DNA from 3 places in the Butyrivibrio sp. DSM 10294 genome. Region 3 is predicted to be linked to each of the others. Evidence: predicted binding sites of a transcription regulator. Region 3 holds the regulator's gene; each other region holds the start of a gene.
What was found. Region 3 encodes HrcA, which represses chaperone genes, less so after heat shock. Its sites were predicted from a motif close to TGTTAGCACTCNNNNNNNNNGAGTGCTAACA; they were not measured.
Positions count from the first base shown of each region.

Region 1: the regulator HrcA is predicted to act here: its motif matches at 2,024-2,054, upstream of htpG (molecular chaperone HtpG).
Region 2: the regulator HrcA is predicted to act here: its motif matches at 1,722-1,752, upstream of NXH67_RS01705 (co-chaperone GroES).

Region 1 covers NZ_JANSWL010000087.1:169,742-174,029, reverse strand. Annotated here, with positions in the region: gene NXH67_RS14710 (glycoside hydrolase family 11 protein) at 1-1,964, shown strand, start outside; gene htpG (molecular chaperone HtpG) at 2,144-4,231, shown strand.
Region 2 covers NZ_JANSWL010000036.1:55,565-59,852, reverse strand. Annotated here, with positions in the region: gene NXH67_RS01715 (metallophosphoesterase family protein) at 1-743, shown strand, start outside; gene NXH67_RS01710 (hypothetical protein) at 1,044-1,514, opposite strand; gene NXH67_RS01705 (co-chaperone GroES) at 1,799-2,083, shown strand; gene groL (chaperonin GroEL) at 2,281-3,906, shown strand; gene NXH67_RS01695 (glycosyltransferase family 39 protein) at 3,998-4,288, shown strand, end outside.
Region 3 covers NZ_JANSWL010000060.1:11,518-15,805, forward strand. Annotated here, with positions in the region: gene NXH67_RS05045 (S8 family serine peptidase) at 1-898, shown strand, start outside; gene NXH67_RS05050 (hypothetical protein) at 891-1,688, shown strand; gene hrcA (heat-inducible transcriptional repressor HrcA) at 1,914-2,966, shown strand; gene grpE (nucleotide exchange factor GrpE) at 3,030-3,728, shown strand; gene dnaK (molecular chaperone DnaK) at 3,797-4,288, shown strand, end outside.

The sequences.
Region 1 (4,288 bases), on a different contig from region 3:
CATGGCGTCCACCCGGGGGATCACCTAAGGGTCAGATCACCGTTGACGGAGGAACCTATGACGTATATGAGACAACACGTGTAAATCAGCCTTCAATCCAGGGTAACACCACATTCCAGCAGTACTTCAGTGTTCGTACTTCCAAGAGAACCGAAGGAACCATCAACGTAACCGAGCACTTCAAGGCTTGGGAAAAAATGGGCATGAGAGTTGGTAACCTCTACGAGGCAGCTCTTAATGTAGAAGGCTATCAGAGCAGCGGATCAGCCAATGTTTACAAGAACAACATGACCATCGGCGGATCAGGCAGCAGCCAGGGCGGCAACCAGGGTGGAAACCAGGGTGGCAATCAGGGCGGCAATCAGGGTGGCAACACCGGCAGCCAGACTTCAGGCAATGAGACCATCGTTCAGTGTGAGTCAATGACCAAGGCAGGTCAGTACACAGGAAATGTTAACAATCCTTTCGGCGGCGTAGCACTTTATGCCAATAACGACAGAGTTTCCTATACTCAGTACTTCGCTAGCGGAACCCATGATTTTACACTTCGCGGCTGTTCCAACAATGACAACATGGCAAGAGTTGATCTTAAGATCGGCGGACAGACCAAGGGAACCTTCTATTACGGCGGCTCTTACCCGGCAGAATACACCATCAAGAATGTAAGCCACGGAACCGGTAATCAGACCATCGAACTTGTAGTGACAGCAGACAACGGACAGTGGGACGCATACATTGACTACTTCAAGATCGGCGGAGCCGGCGTTGGCGGCAATGAAGTCGGCAATCAGGGCGGTAGCGAAGGTGGCAACCAGGGTGAAACTACACAGCCTGACCCTCAGCCCGAGCCAACACCTGAACCCGAGCCTGAATCTGAGCCGGAACCGGCACCACAGCCTGAGAGCAGTGAGACTTTAGTTCAGTGCGAATCAATGACCAAGGCAGGTCAGTACACAGGAAACGTTAATAGTCCCTTTGGCGGCGTAGCACTTTATGCAAACAACGACAGAGTTTCCTATACTCAGTACTTTGCCGGCGGCACTCATGACTTCACACTTCGCGGCTGTTCCAACAATAGCAATATGGCAAGAGTTGATCTTAAGATCGGTGGACAGACCAAGGGAACCTTCTATTACGGCGGTTCTTATCCTGCAGAGTACACCATCAAGAATGTAAGCCACGGAACCGGCAATCAGACTATCGAACTTGTTGTAACAGCAGACGACGGACAGTGGGATGCTTACATTGATTACCTTAAGATCACCGGCGCAGGTGTAGGAGATAACACCGGAAATACAGGCAACAACGGCGGAAACAACGGTGGGAACAACCAGGGCGGCAACTCCGCTAACCAGAAACTCATCGCCCTCACCTTTGATGACGGCCCCTCAAGCACCACAAGCGATGTTCTTGATGTCCTTGAGAAGTACAACGTTAAGGCTACCTTCTTCCTTATCGGACAGAACGTCAACAACAACACACTGTCAATCATGCAGAGACAGGTAAGGAACGGACATGAGCTGGCCAGCCACTCCTATACACATCAGGATATGACAAGAATGAGCGCACAGCAGATCCGCAATGAGATGGAGTGGACATCTTCAGCCATCAAGAATGCAGTCGGAGCTGAGGTTAAGTTCTTCAGACCACCTTACATTTCAGTAAATAACACAATGTACCAGAATATCGACTATCCTTTCATTCAGGGGCTTCTGATCAACGATTGGGAGAACAGCACCTCAGTTCAGCAGAGAGTAAACAATGCTCTTGGCGGAGCCAAGGACGGTCAGATCATTCTACTTCATGATTTCCAGGGCAACAGTCAGACAGTACAGGCTCTTCCTCAGATCATCGAAGGTCTTCAGAACCAGGGCTATACCTTTGTGACAGTAAGCGAACTCTTCAGACTTAAAGGTGTTAACGCTAACGTCGAGTACAAGATCTGGTCCAACGTAAATAACTGATAATACAAAAAAACTATACAGACATCCAGGCAAGGCATAAACCACAACAAAAAAGTTTTTGTTAGCACTCGTTTCTAACGAGTGCTAATTTTTTATTGACTTTTACTTTTCAGGGGTTAAAATATATTTTGTACGATGAATTCGTGCGGATATTATCTTTATGAGAAGGAGTGAAAGTTATGGCTTCCAAAAAGGGAAATTTATCAATTAACAGCGAGAACATGTTTCCGATCATCAAGAAATGGCTGTATTCGGATCATGATATTTTTTACAGAGAAGTAATATCCAACGCCTGCGATGCGATCACCAAGATCCGCAAGATGGATATGATGGGAGAGTATGAGCTGCCGGAAGGCTTTAAGCCCCGTGTGGACATCATCTTAAATGACAAGGAGAAGACCATCAAGATCGTCGATAACGGTATCGGTATGACAGCTGAGGAGGTTGAGGAGTACATCAATCAGGTGGCTTTTTCAGGTGCCACAGACTTCCTTAATAAATATAAGGACAAGGCCAACGCAGATCAGATTATCGGTCACTTCGGTCTTGGTTTCTATTCAACCTTCATGGTTGCAGAGAACGTAGATATCGACACACTTTCTTATAAGTCAGACGCAGCCTCTGTTCACTGGACCTGCGACGGCGGCTCTGATTTCGAGATGTCAGACGGAGACAAGACTGAAGTTGGTACCACCATCACACTTCACCTCTCAGAGGACTGCCTTGAGTTCTGCAACGAGTACAAGGCAAGAGAGGTCATCCAGAAGTATTGTTCCTTCATGCCTTATGAGATCTACCTTTCAAGAGAAAACGAAGAGGGCACAGAGACCATCAAGGCTTCTGAGAAGCTTGAGTCAGATACAGTTATAGAAGAGGTTCACCCTGAGAAGAAAGAGGGTGAGGAAGAGGAGCCCGAGCTTCAGTACAAGATTAAGAGAAGACCTCAGCTTCTTAACGACACACATCCCCTCTGGGCCAAGACCCCCAAGGACTGCACAGATGAGGAGTACAAGGAGTTCTACAGAAAGGTATTCCGCGATTACAAGGAGCCTTTATTCTGGATCCACCTTAACATGGACTATCCCTTCAACCTCAAGGGTATCCTGTACTTCCCCAAGATCAACATGGAGTTTGAATCCATCGAGGGAACCATCAAGCTGTACAACAACCAGGTATTCATCGCAGATAACATCAAGGAAGTTATCCCTGAGTATCTGATGCTTCTTAAGGGCGTTATCGACTGTCCCGATCTTCCTCTTAACGTATCAAGGTCGGCCCTTCAGAACGACGGCTTTGTTAAAAAGATCTCCGAGTACATCAGCAAAAAGGTTGCTGAGAAGCTCGCAGGCCTGTGCAAGACCGACAAAGAGAACTACGACAAATACTGGGATGACATCAGTCCCTTCATCAAATACGGTTGCCTTCGCGACGACAAGTTCTGCGAGAAGATGACAGACTACATCCTCTTCAAGAACCTTGACGGCAAGTACCTCACAACACCCGAGGCTCTTCAGATCAACAAGGAAGCCGAAGAGGAAGCAGCCAAAGAAGAGGCAGTAGATGAGAATGGCAACAAGGTCGAGGCAGAGGTAGTTGACGATGCCAAGACAGATTCCGCAGACTCCAAGGCTGACAATAAGGAAGAGGACAAGGAGCCCCGCACCATCTACTATGTAACCGATGAACAGCAGCAGAGTCAGTACATCAACATGTTCAAGGCCCAGAAGATGGAAGCCTTCATCATGAACCACAACATCGACGTACCTTTCATGGAGCAGCTTGAGCGCAAGAACGAGGGTATCAAGTTCCTTAGAATCGACGCTGACCTCACAGATGCATTTAAGTCCAAGACCTCCAAGAAGGCTGCAAAAGAGCTTGAGGAGCAGGAGAAGGGCCTTGCAGAGAAGATTAAGAAGGCTCTTAAGAACGACAAGCTCACCGTTAAGCTTGAGAAGCTCAAGGACAAAAAGGTATCTTCAATGCTCACCGTATCAGAGGAATCCAGACGTATGGCTGAGATGATGAAGATGTATGCCATGAACGGCATGAGCATGGGCGACTTTGGAAATGAAGGACAGACTCTTATCCTCAACGCCAACCATCCTCTTGTACAGTATGTTCTTGAGAACGAGGACGGCGCCAACACAAGAATGATCTGCGAACAGCTCTACGATCTTGCCCGCATCCAGAATGCACCGCTTGAGGGCGAGGCCATGAGCAAGTTCGTAATGAGAAGCAATGATATCATGATGCTTCTTGCAAAATAATATTTCTGTAATCGCATAATACAGCTTAGTAATTCGCCAAGAAATTCATTGAATTTC
Region 2 (4,288 bases), on a different contig from region 3:
AGCTCATCTATGTCCTTAAGCAGTATTTCAATACTTATATTATCAGAGGGAACAGGGAAGAATATCTTCTGAACTATCGTAAGACCGGCGAGGGGAAGTGGAAGAGAGGCTCCGCCAGCGGATCTTTACTGTATACTTATCAGAATCTGACGGACAAGGACTTTGATTTTTTTGAATCCCTGCCTAATTACGGTATATATCAGCCTAAGGGTCTGCCGGGCTTTGAATACTGCCACGGTTCACCCACTAATACCGGGGAGCTGTTGTTCCGGGAAAAGAGAAATACCAAGAAGGTTCTGTCTCATTTAAAGACCGGAGTGCTGCTTCACGGCCACAATCATATTCAGGAGACATATATCTACAGGGGCAAAAAGGGTGTCAATCCCGGCTCTATCGGTATTCCGTGGTATCACAGCGGTAAGACACAGTTCTGTATACTTCACGGAGATACCAAATCCTGGGAAGAAGAGTATGTTCAGCTTGAGTATGACAGGAAGGAAATCCTCAGGGAGTTCAAGAATTCTGAGCTGTGTACCATGGCACCGGCCTGGGCAGCAGTTACCATGCATACCATCAGAACGGGAGTTGACCTCAATCAGACAGTGCTGCTACGAGCCATGAGACTCTGCGAGCAGGAGAGAGGAACAGTGAAGTGGCCTGATATTCCTGAGAAATACTGGGCTATAGCCCTTAAGGAGAACTATATAGATCTCTACGGCAAGGATATTCCAAGAAAAGAATAATGGCCCCCGGGGACGGAGTCAATGGTTCATTTTCATTGCTATGAACATATTTAAAGGCCCAAGCCTTATGACTTGAGCCTTTTTTTATTTGCTTAACTATCTTCATTGAGAAGCTTATATTTCGCATAGAACTCCGGAATGGATGCCTTTATAAGATTCTGATCTGTAATACAGTAGTGGATGGTCTCCTTAAGAGCTGGCGAGATCCTTATGAGTTTGAAAGTGGTGACAGACATCACCCGACATAAAAAAACGGCACAGGAATTGCTCCTGTGCCGGTGCTGCTTCTGTTTAATCCTGTTAAATTGTTGTGTCATAGGATACCGAAGTATCTGCTGCGGTGGTCTTGTTGGCATCCTTGTCGTATTGCTTTAGCTGATCGTCCAGCCAGGAGGATTTGTATTTGGCATAGGCATCTGTGGTAGTGGTGGCTGTTGACGAAGTTGTACTTGAGGAATCCGAGGATTCTTTTGACGAGGACTTGGGAGTAGATCCGCTGTTTTTTATGTCATTAAAATAGCTGTCAAGAAAGCTTGATTTATTTGCACTTCCTGACTTGGAGGATGTCACCTCAGAGGCTGCTCCCGTGGTGGTGGAGCCTGTCTCGCGATATGCGTTCAGGGCAGCCTTGTTTCCTACTTTATTTACGTATGATTTCATGAGGCTTCCGTAGGCACCGCTTTTTATACTGGAATAATCCGACAAAAGACCTGACATGCTGGATACATAATCATAAGAGCCGGATAAGCTACTAAAGAAATTTGTACTCATATATCTATCACCTCCTTGAAGAGCTGCCCGCTGCGGGCTTCACAACATCCCTGTTGTGAATTAATACATACTTTCTTAGCCTCATTATGAGAGGCGGTTCTGAAATATGCAATTTACTGGGGATTAAATTATATTAAATTCTTTATAAATTAGTGGGGGTGTAGAGGTTGCATTTATTTCACTATGGTAGTAATATATGTTCTTAGAGGTTAGCACTCGATGAGATTGAGTGCTAACAAGACTAAAAAGTAAACAAAAAGTATCACATAAAGGAGGCATTAACAATGAAGTTAGAACCACTTGCAGACAGAGTTGTACTTAAGCAGCTTGAGGCTGAAGAAACTACAAAATCAGGAATCGTTCTTCCCGGTGCTGAGAAGGAGAAGCCACAGCAGGCCGAAGTTATCGCAGTAGGCCCAGGCGGAGTTGTTGACGGCAAGGAAGTTAAGATGCAGGTTAAGAAGGGCGACAATGTTATCTATTCCAAGTACGCCGGAACAGAAGTTAAGCTTGATGATGTAACCTACATCATTGTTAAGCAGAACGACATATTAGCGATAATTAAATGAGTGATATAGGGACGAAAAGATTCATTTATGGCTGCTTGCAGACATATAAATGAAAGCTTGAGGACCGAACATACATGAGGAAAACAGATATGCGAATGAAATGAGCAGATCGATTTCCGAATGTATGTAGGATTGCGAGAGCGAAGCGGAGCAATCCGTATATCACGGAGTACAATAAATCAACGGAGGAAATTAAAATGGCTAAGACAATTAAGTACGGCGCTGACGCCCGCACAGCTATGGTAGAAGGCGTTAATAAGCTTGCAGATACAGTAAGAGTAACACTTGGACCTAAGGGAAGAAATGTAGTTCTTGATAAGAGCTACGGCGCTCCCACAATCACCAACGACGGTGTAACAATTGCCAAGGAGATCGAGCTTGAGGATTCTTACGAGAACATGGGTGCTCAGCTTGTTAAGGAAGTTGCTACCAAGACCAATGACGTAGCAGGTGATGGTACAACAACAGCTACAGTTCTTGCACAGGCTATGATCAATGAGGGTGTTAAGAACCTTGCAGCAGGCGCTAACCCTATCGTACTCAGAAAGGGTATGAAGAAGGCTACAGACAAGGCTGTTGAGGCTATCGGCAAGATGGCTACCAAGGTTAAGGGCAAAGAGCAGATCATGAGAGTAGCTGCAGTTTCATCAGGAGATGATGAGGTTGGACAGATGATCGCTGACGCTATGGAGAAGGTTTCCAACGACGGCGTTATCACAATCGAAGAGTCCAAGACAATGCAGACAGAGCTCGACCTTGTAGAAGGAATGCAGTTCGACAGAGGCTATATCTCAGCTTACATGGCTACAGATATGGACAAGATGGAAGCTACACTGGATGATCCTTTCATTCTTATCACAGACAAGAAGATCTCCAATATCCAGGATATTCTTCCTCTTCTTGAGCAGATCGTTAAGACAGGCTCCAAGCTCCTTATCATCGCTGAGGATGTTGAGGGTGAGGCTCTTACAACACTTATCGTTAACAAGCTTCGCGGAACATTCAATGTAGTTGCTGTTAAGGCTCCCGGCTACGGCGACAGAAGAAAGGCTATGCTTGAGGATATCGCAATCCTTACAGGCGGCAAGGTTATCTCTTCTGATCTTGGTCTTGAGCTCAAGGACGTTACAATGGATGACCTCGGAAGAGCTAAGAGCATCAAGGTTGAGAAGGAGAAGACCACTATCGTTGACGGTCTCGGCAACAAGACAGACATCAAGAACAGAGTAGCTCAGATCAAGAAGCAGATCGAGGATACAACCTCTGAGTTTGATAAAGAGAAGCTCCAGGAGAGGCTTGCCAAGCTGGCAGGCGGTGTTGCTGTTATCAGAGTAGGTGCTGCAACAGAGACAGAGATGAAGGAAGCTAAGTACAGAATGGAAGATGCTCTTAATGCTACAAGAGCAGCTGTAGAAGAGGGTATCATCTTCGGCGGCGGCAGTGCATACATCCACGCAACCAAGGAAGTAGCTAAGCTTGCAGATTCACTTGAAGGCGACGAGAAGACAGGTGCTAAGGTAGTTCTCAAGGCTCTTGAGGCTCCTCTTTACCACATCGCTAACAACGCAGGTCTTGACGGATCCGTAATCGTTAACAAGGTTAAGGAGTCCAAGCAGGGCGTTGGCTTTAATGCATACACAGAAGAGTATGTAGACATGGTTAAGGACGGAATCATCGATCCTGCCAAGGTTACAAGATCAGCTCTTCAGAACGCTACATCAGTAGCATCAAGCTTCCTTACAACAGAGGCAGCAGTTGCTACAGTTAAGGAGCCCGTACCTCCTATGCCCGCTGGCGGCGCAGGAATGGGCGGTATGATGTAATTCATTAAACTCATAAGAAATTAAACTCCTTGTCGCAGTTGCGGCAAGGAGTTTTTTGCTATTTGCTCTACAAAAATGCTATAATAACTCTATGTGCGCAAAAATAAAACAAAATCTGAATAACATTCTTGGAGTGCTGTTTCTGGTACTTGGAACAGCAGCTTTTTTTAATACACTTAAGTTTGCCTTCGGAAGGGATATATGGTACGACGAGGTCTTTTCCCTGTGTTTTGCTAAGAAGAGCTATGGCGATATTGTGAGTCTTACAGCAAGAGATGTCCACCCGCCTCTTTATTATTTTTATCTTAGATTCGTTACCTCTATCGTCACCGGAATATTCGGGGAAGGAAGCTTCTACGCCGCAGCCAAGCTGGCTTCGTGC
Region 3 (4,288 bases):
AGACGAGAACTACGCTTCCTTCGTTTACCAGCAGCAGTGGACAAACAACCTTCAGTCTCAGGATCTTATGTGGACAGGTACAGATGCTGAGGGCAATCCTCTTCCTGATGACACAGAGGTTGAAGTTAAGCTTACAGCAGTACCCAGCTACTATGATGGTGTTGATGATATCAGCACACTTACCGGTAAGGGATTAAGCATCGGATACTCATTTGCTATTGATAACGAGGATCCGGATATCGCAGAGATGTCAGCAAATGAAGACGGAACAATGAATGTCGTTGTTACCGATAACCGCTATGCGGCAGCAGTTATGGTTCTTGATGAGAACTTCGTGACTGTTGGCAAATATGCAGTAAACCAGAAGGTTAAAGGCGAAGATCAGACTCTTACAATCAAGGTTCCCGATGGAGAATTCTATGTAGAGGTTTATGACTATGCGCTTAATACCTGCATATATAAGTTCACACCTGCCGAGAAGGATACAGAGACAACTCAGTTCGTAACAAGCCTCACCGTTGAGAGCGAGGAGATGGACCTTGATGTAGGAAACAGAGCACTCATCAAAGTTACAGTAGGTCCCGAGAACCTTGAGAAAGGTTATGACGCAGTTGAGTTCACAAGCTCAGACGAGTCTGTTGCAACTGTAAGTGAGAACGGTACAGTAACAGCACTTAAGGAAGGCAGATGCACCATCCTTGTTACCACGAAAGCAACAGATAAGGATGGAAAGAACCTTACAGCAACAGTTTGGGTTACAGTAAGGGATTACGGCGGAGCAGATGATGATGAAGACTCAATAGTTGACATTTCAGAAGAACCATCTGAGGACGGAGTTCTGGAAGAAGTCGAAGAAATCGAAGTAGCCGAGGAAGTAGGAGGATCAACTAATGAATAAATTATTTAAAAGAGCAGCTGTTGCAGCTTTAACAGCAATCGTTCTTTTTGCCGGCATGCCTGCTAAATCCGTAAAGGCTGCAGAAGCAGCTCCTGTTCGCACAGTGGCAGAATTATCAGGATTGCCTGACAATCAGAAGATTGTATATAAGCTTAAGATTGAGAAAACAAAAGCAACCGACGGACAGATCGCAGTTTTATACGATCCCGAAGTGCTTAGCCTTGCTAAGAGCAGTGTAAACGGAATTTTTAGAGAGAGTGACGTAAACAAGAACTACACAGACGGCGATGAGACAGGACTTTCTATCGCATTTGTAGGCGACAATGCAGTTAAGGCTGACAGAACACTTCTGACACTTACCTTCAATGTTGCAAAGGGACTCGTAGCTCAGGATACAGTTATCAAGACCAAAGTTATCACACTTAACAATGAAGACGAAGTTCTTCTTGAAGATGTGACAATCGAGGACACCTTCAATGTAGGTAAAGGAAATATCATCGATCCTAAGCTTGAGTATGTAAGCCAGACAATCCTCGGCGCAAAGGTTTTTTGGACCAGGGATGACAATGCTGACGGATTCCTTATTTATCGCAGAACAGGCAAGAATGGTGAGTTCGTTCAGGTTGGAGATGTAGGTAACAGAAGATCATTCTATGATTCCAAGGTTGCCAACAGAACAACATATTATTACAAGGTTGTTGCATACCAGAAAAACGGTGATGAGATTATTTACTCAAAAGAGTCAAACATCAAGTTTGTAACAATTGTAAAACTCTTCGGAATTTTCTAATCTGATTTATCCGTAAAGATTATAAAAGGGCTTGTCTCTGAATAGGAGGCAGGCCCTTTTTGCGGCGTTTTCGACAATAAACATTAACCATTTTTTTATAAATACATGGTTGACATTGATAGCCCATAGTGATAATTTATGATACAGAAGATGTTAGCACTCATATGATGTGAGTGCTAACACATTAAAAAGACTAACATACCTGCCAATGAATTTAAGCGCAAAATGCATAGGAAGGTGAACAATTTGGAACTGGATGAGAGAAAAAGAAAAATACTTCATGCCATAGTGAAGAACTACTTAGAGACCGGAGAGCCTGTGGGGAGCCGTACTATTTCCAAGTATACGGATCTTAACCTCAGCTCAGCCACCATCAGGAACGAGATGGCGGACCTTGAAGAGATGGGCCTTATACTTCAGCCCCACACTTCAGCCGGACGTATTCCTTCGGATCAGGGCTACAGAGTCTATGTGGATGAGATGCTCCGCGACAAGGAAAAAGAAGTGGAGAACATGAAGGAAATGCTCCTTGATAAAGAGGAGAAGCTTGAAAATCTCCTTAAGCAGGTAGCCAAGACACTGGCTGTGGATACCAACTACGCCACCATGATATCGGCTCCTCAGATCAGGAAGAACAAGCTGAAGTTCATTCAGATCTCCAAGGTTGACGAAGAACACCTTCTGGCCACCATCGTAATCGAGGGCAACGTGATCAAGAACAAGATCATCGCTGTTGAAGAGGTTCTGGATGATGCCACAATGCTCAAGCTTAACATTCTGCTGAATACAAGACTTGACGGTCTTGCAGTTGAGGACATCAACCTGGGACTTATAGCAGCAGTCAAGCAGGAAGCCGGAATACACAGCGAGATCATAGGCAACGTCATTGATGCAGCTGCCGAGTCCATAACAGCGGATGAGGACCTTCAGATCTACACCAGCGGCACAATGAACATTTTCAAATATCCGGAGCTTACAGACAACGCCAAGGCCAGCGAGCTTATAAGTACCTTCGAGGATACCAAGGATCTGTCGAGTATCGTGGAAGGAACCCTTGCCAACGAAGGCGAGGAGACAGGCATTCAGGTCTATATCGGCAATGAGACACCGGTTCAGGCCATGAAGGACTGCAGCGTGGTAACCGCCACATATGAGCTGGGCGACGGAATGAAGGGAACCGTCGGAATCATCGGCCCCAAGCGTATGGATTATGATAAGGTCATCACAACACTTAAGAATATGAGACATGCACTTGATGATTTATATAAAAAGAACTAGCAATAGGAGGCAAAGGTTTTGGGAAATACAGATAACAAGGCAGCTCACGACAAGAAGAAAACCATGAGCGAAAAAGAGATCCTTGAGAACATAATGGAGGAACTCGAGAAGGAGGCCGATGAAAAGGCTGGGTCAGAGAAGCCTTCAGGCCAGAAGAGCAAGGATGAGACAGCTGAGGAAGCTGCAGGTAAAGCAGCTGCTGAGGAAGTAGCCAAGGAAGAGCCCGCAGCAGATAAGGCTCAGGCAGAAGAAACTTCTGATGAAGCATCCGCAGAGGGTGAGGAACCCAAGAAAAAGGGCCTGTTTGGCAAGAAAGACAAAAAGGATCCCCTTAAGGAGAAAGTTGACGAACTCAATGATAAGCTCATCAGACAGATGGCTGAGTTCGAGAACTTCAGGAAGAGAACTGACAAGGAGAAGGCTCAGATGTTTGAACAGGGCCAGGGTAACGTCCTTGAGAAGCTTCTTCCCGTTATAGATAACTTTGAGAGAGGCCTTGCGGCAGTTCCCGAGGAAGAGAAAGAGGGAGCATTCGCAGACGGCATGAACAAGATCTACAAGCAGCTTATCAAGCAGCTGGAGGACCTTGGAGTAACCCCGATTGAGGCTGTGGGTAAGGAATTCGATCCCAACCTTCACAACGCAGTAATGCAGGTTGAGAGTGCGGAATACGAATCCGGATTTGTTGCACAGGAACTTCAAAAGGGATATATGTTCCACGACACCGTACTCAGACACAGTATGGTAGCTGTTGCTCAGTAAGAAATTTAACCGGCGGAGTGGTTCGAATAGATTAAAACATTTGATTAAGTAAAACGGAGGAAAAAAACATGAGTAAGATAATCGGTATCGACCTTGGTACAACCAATAGCTGCGTAGCAGTTATGGAAGGTGGTAAGCCCACCGTTATTGCCAACGCAGAAGGCGCAAGAACAACACCTTCAATCGTTGCTTTCACAAAGAACGGAGAGAGAATCGTAGGTGAGCCTGCTAAGCGTCAGGCAGTTACCAACGCAGACAACACAATCGCATCAATTAAGAGAGACATGGGTACAGACCATGGCCGTACAATTGATGGCAAGAAGTATTCTCCTCAGCAGATTTCAGCTATGATCCTTCAGAAGCTCAAATCTGATGCAGAACAGTATCTCGGCGAAAAAGTTTCAGAGGCGGTTATCACAGTTCCCGCTTACTTCAATGACGCACAGCGTCAGGCAACCAAGGATGCAGGCAAGATCGCAGGCCTTGAGGTAAAGAGAATCATCAACGAGCCTACAGCAGCAGCTCTTGCTTATGGTCTTGATAACGAAAAAGAGCAGAAG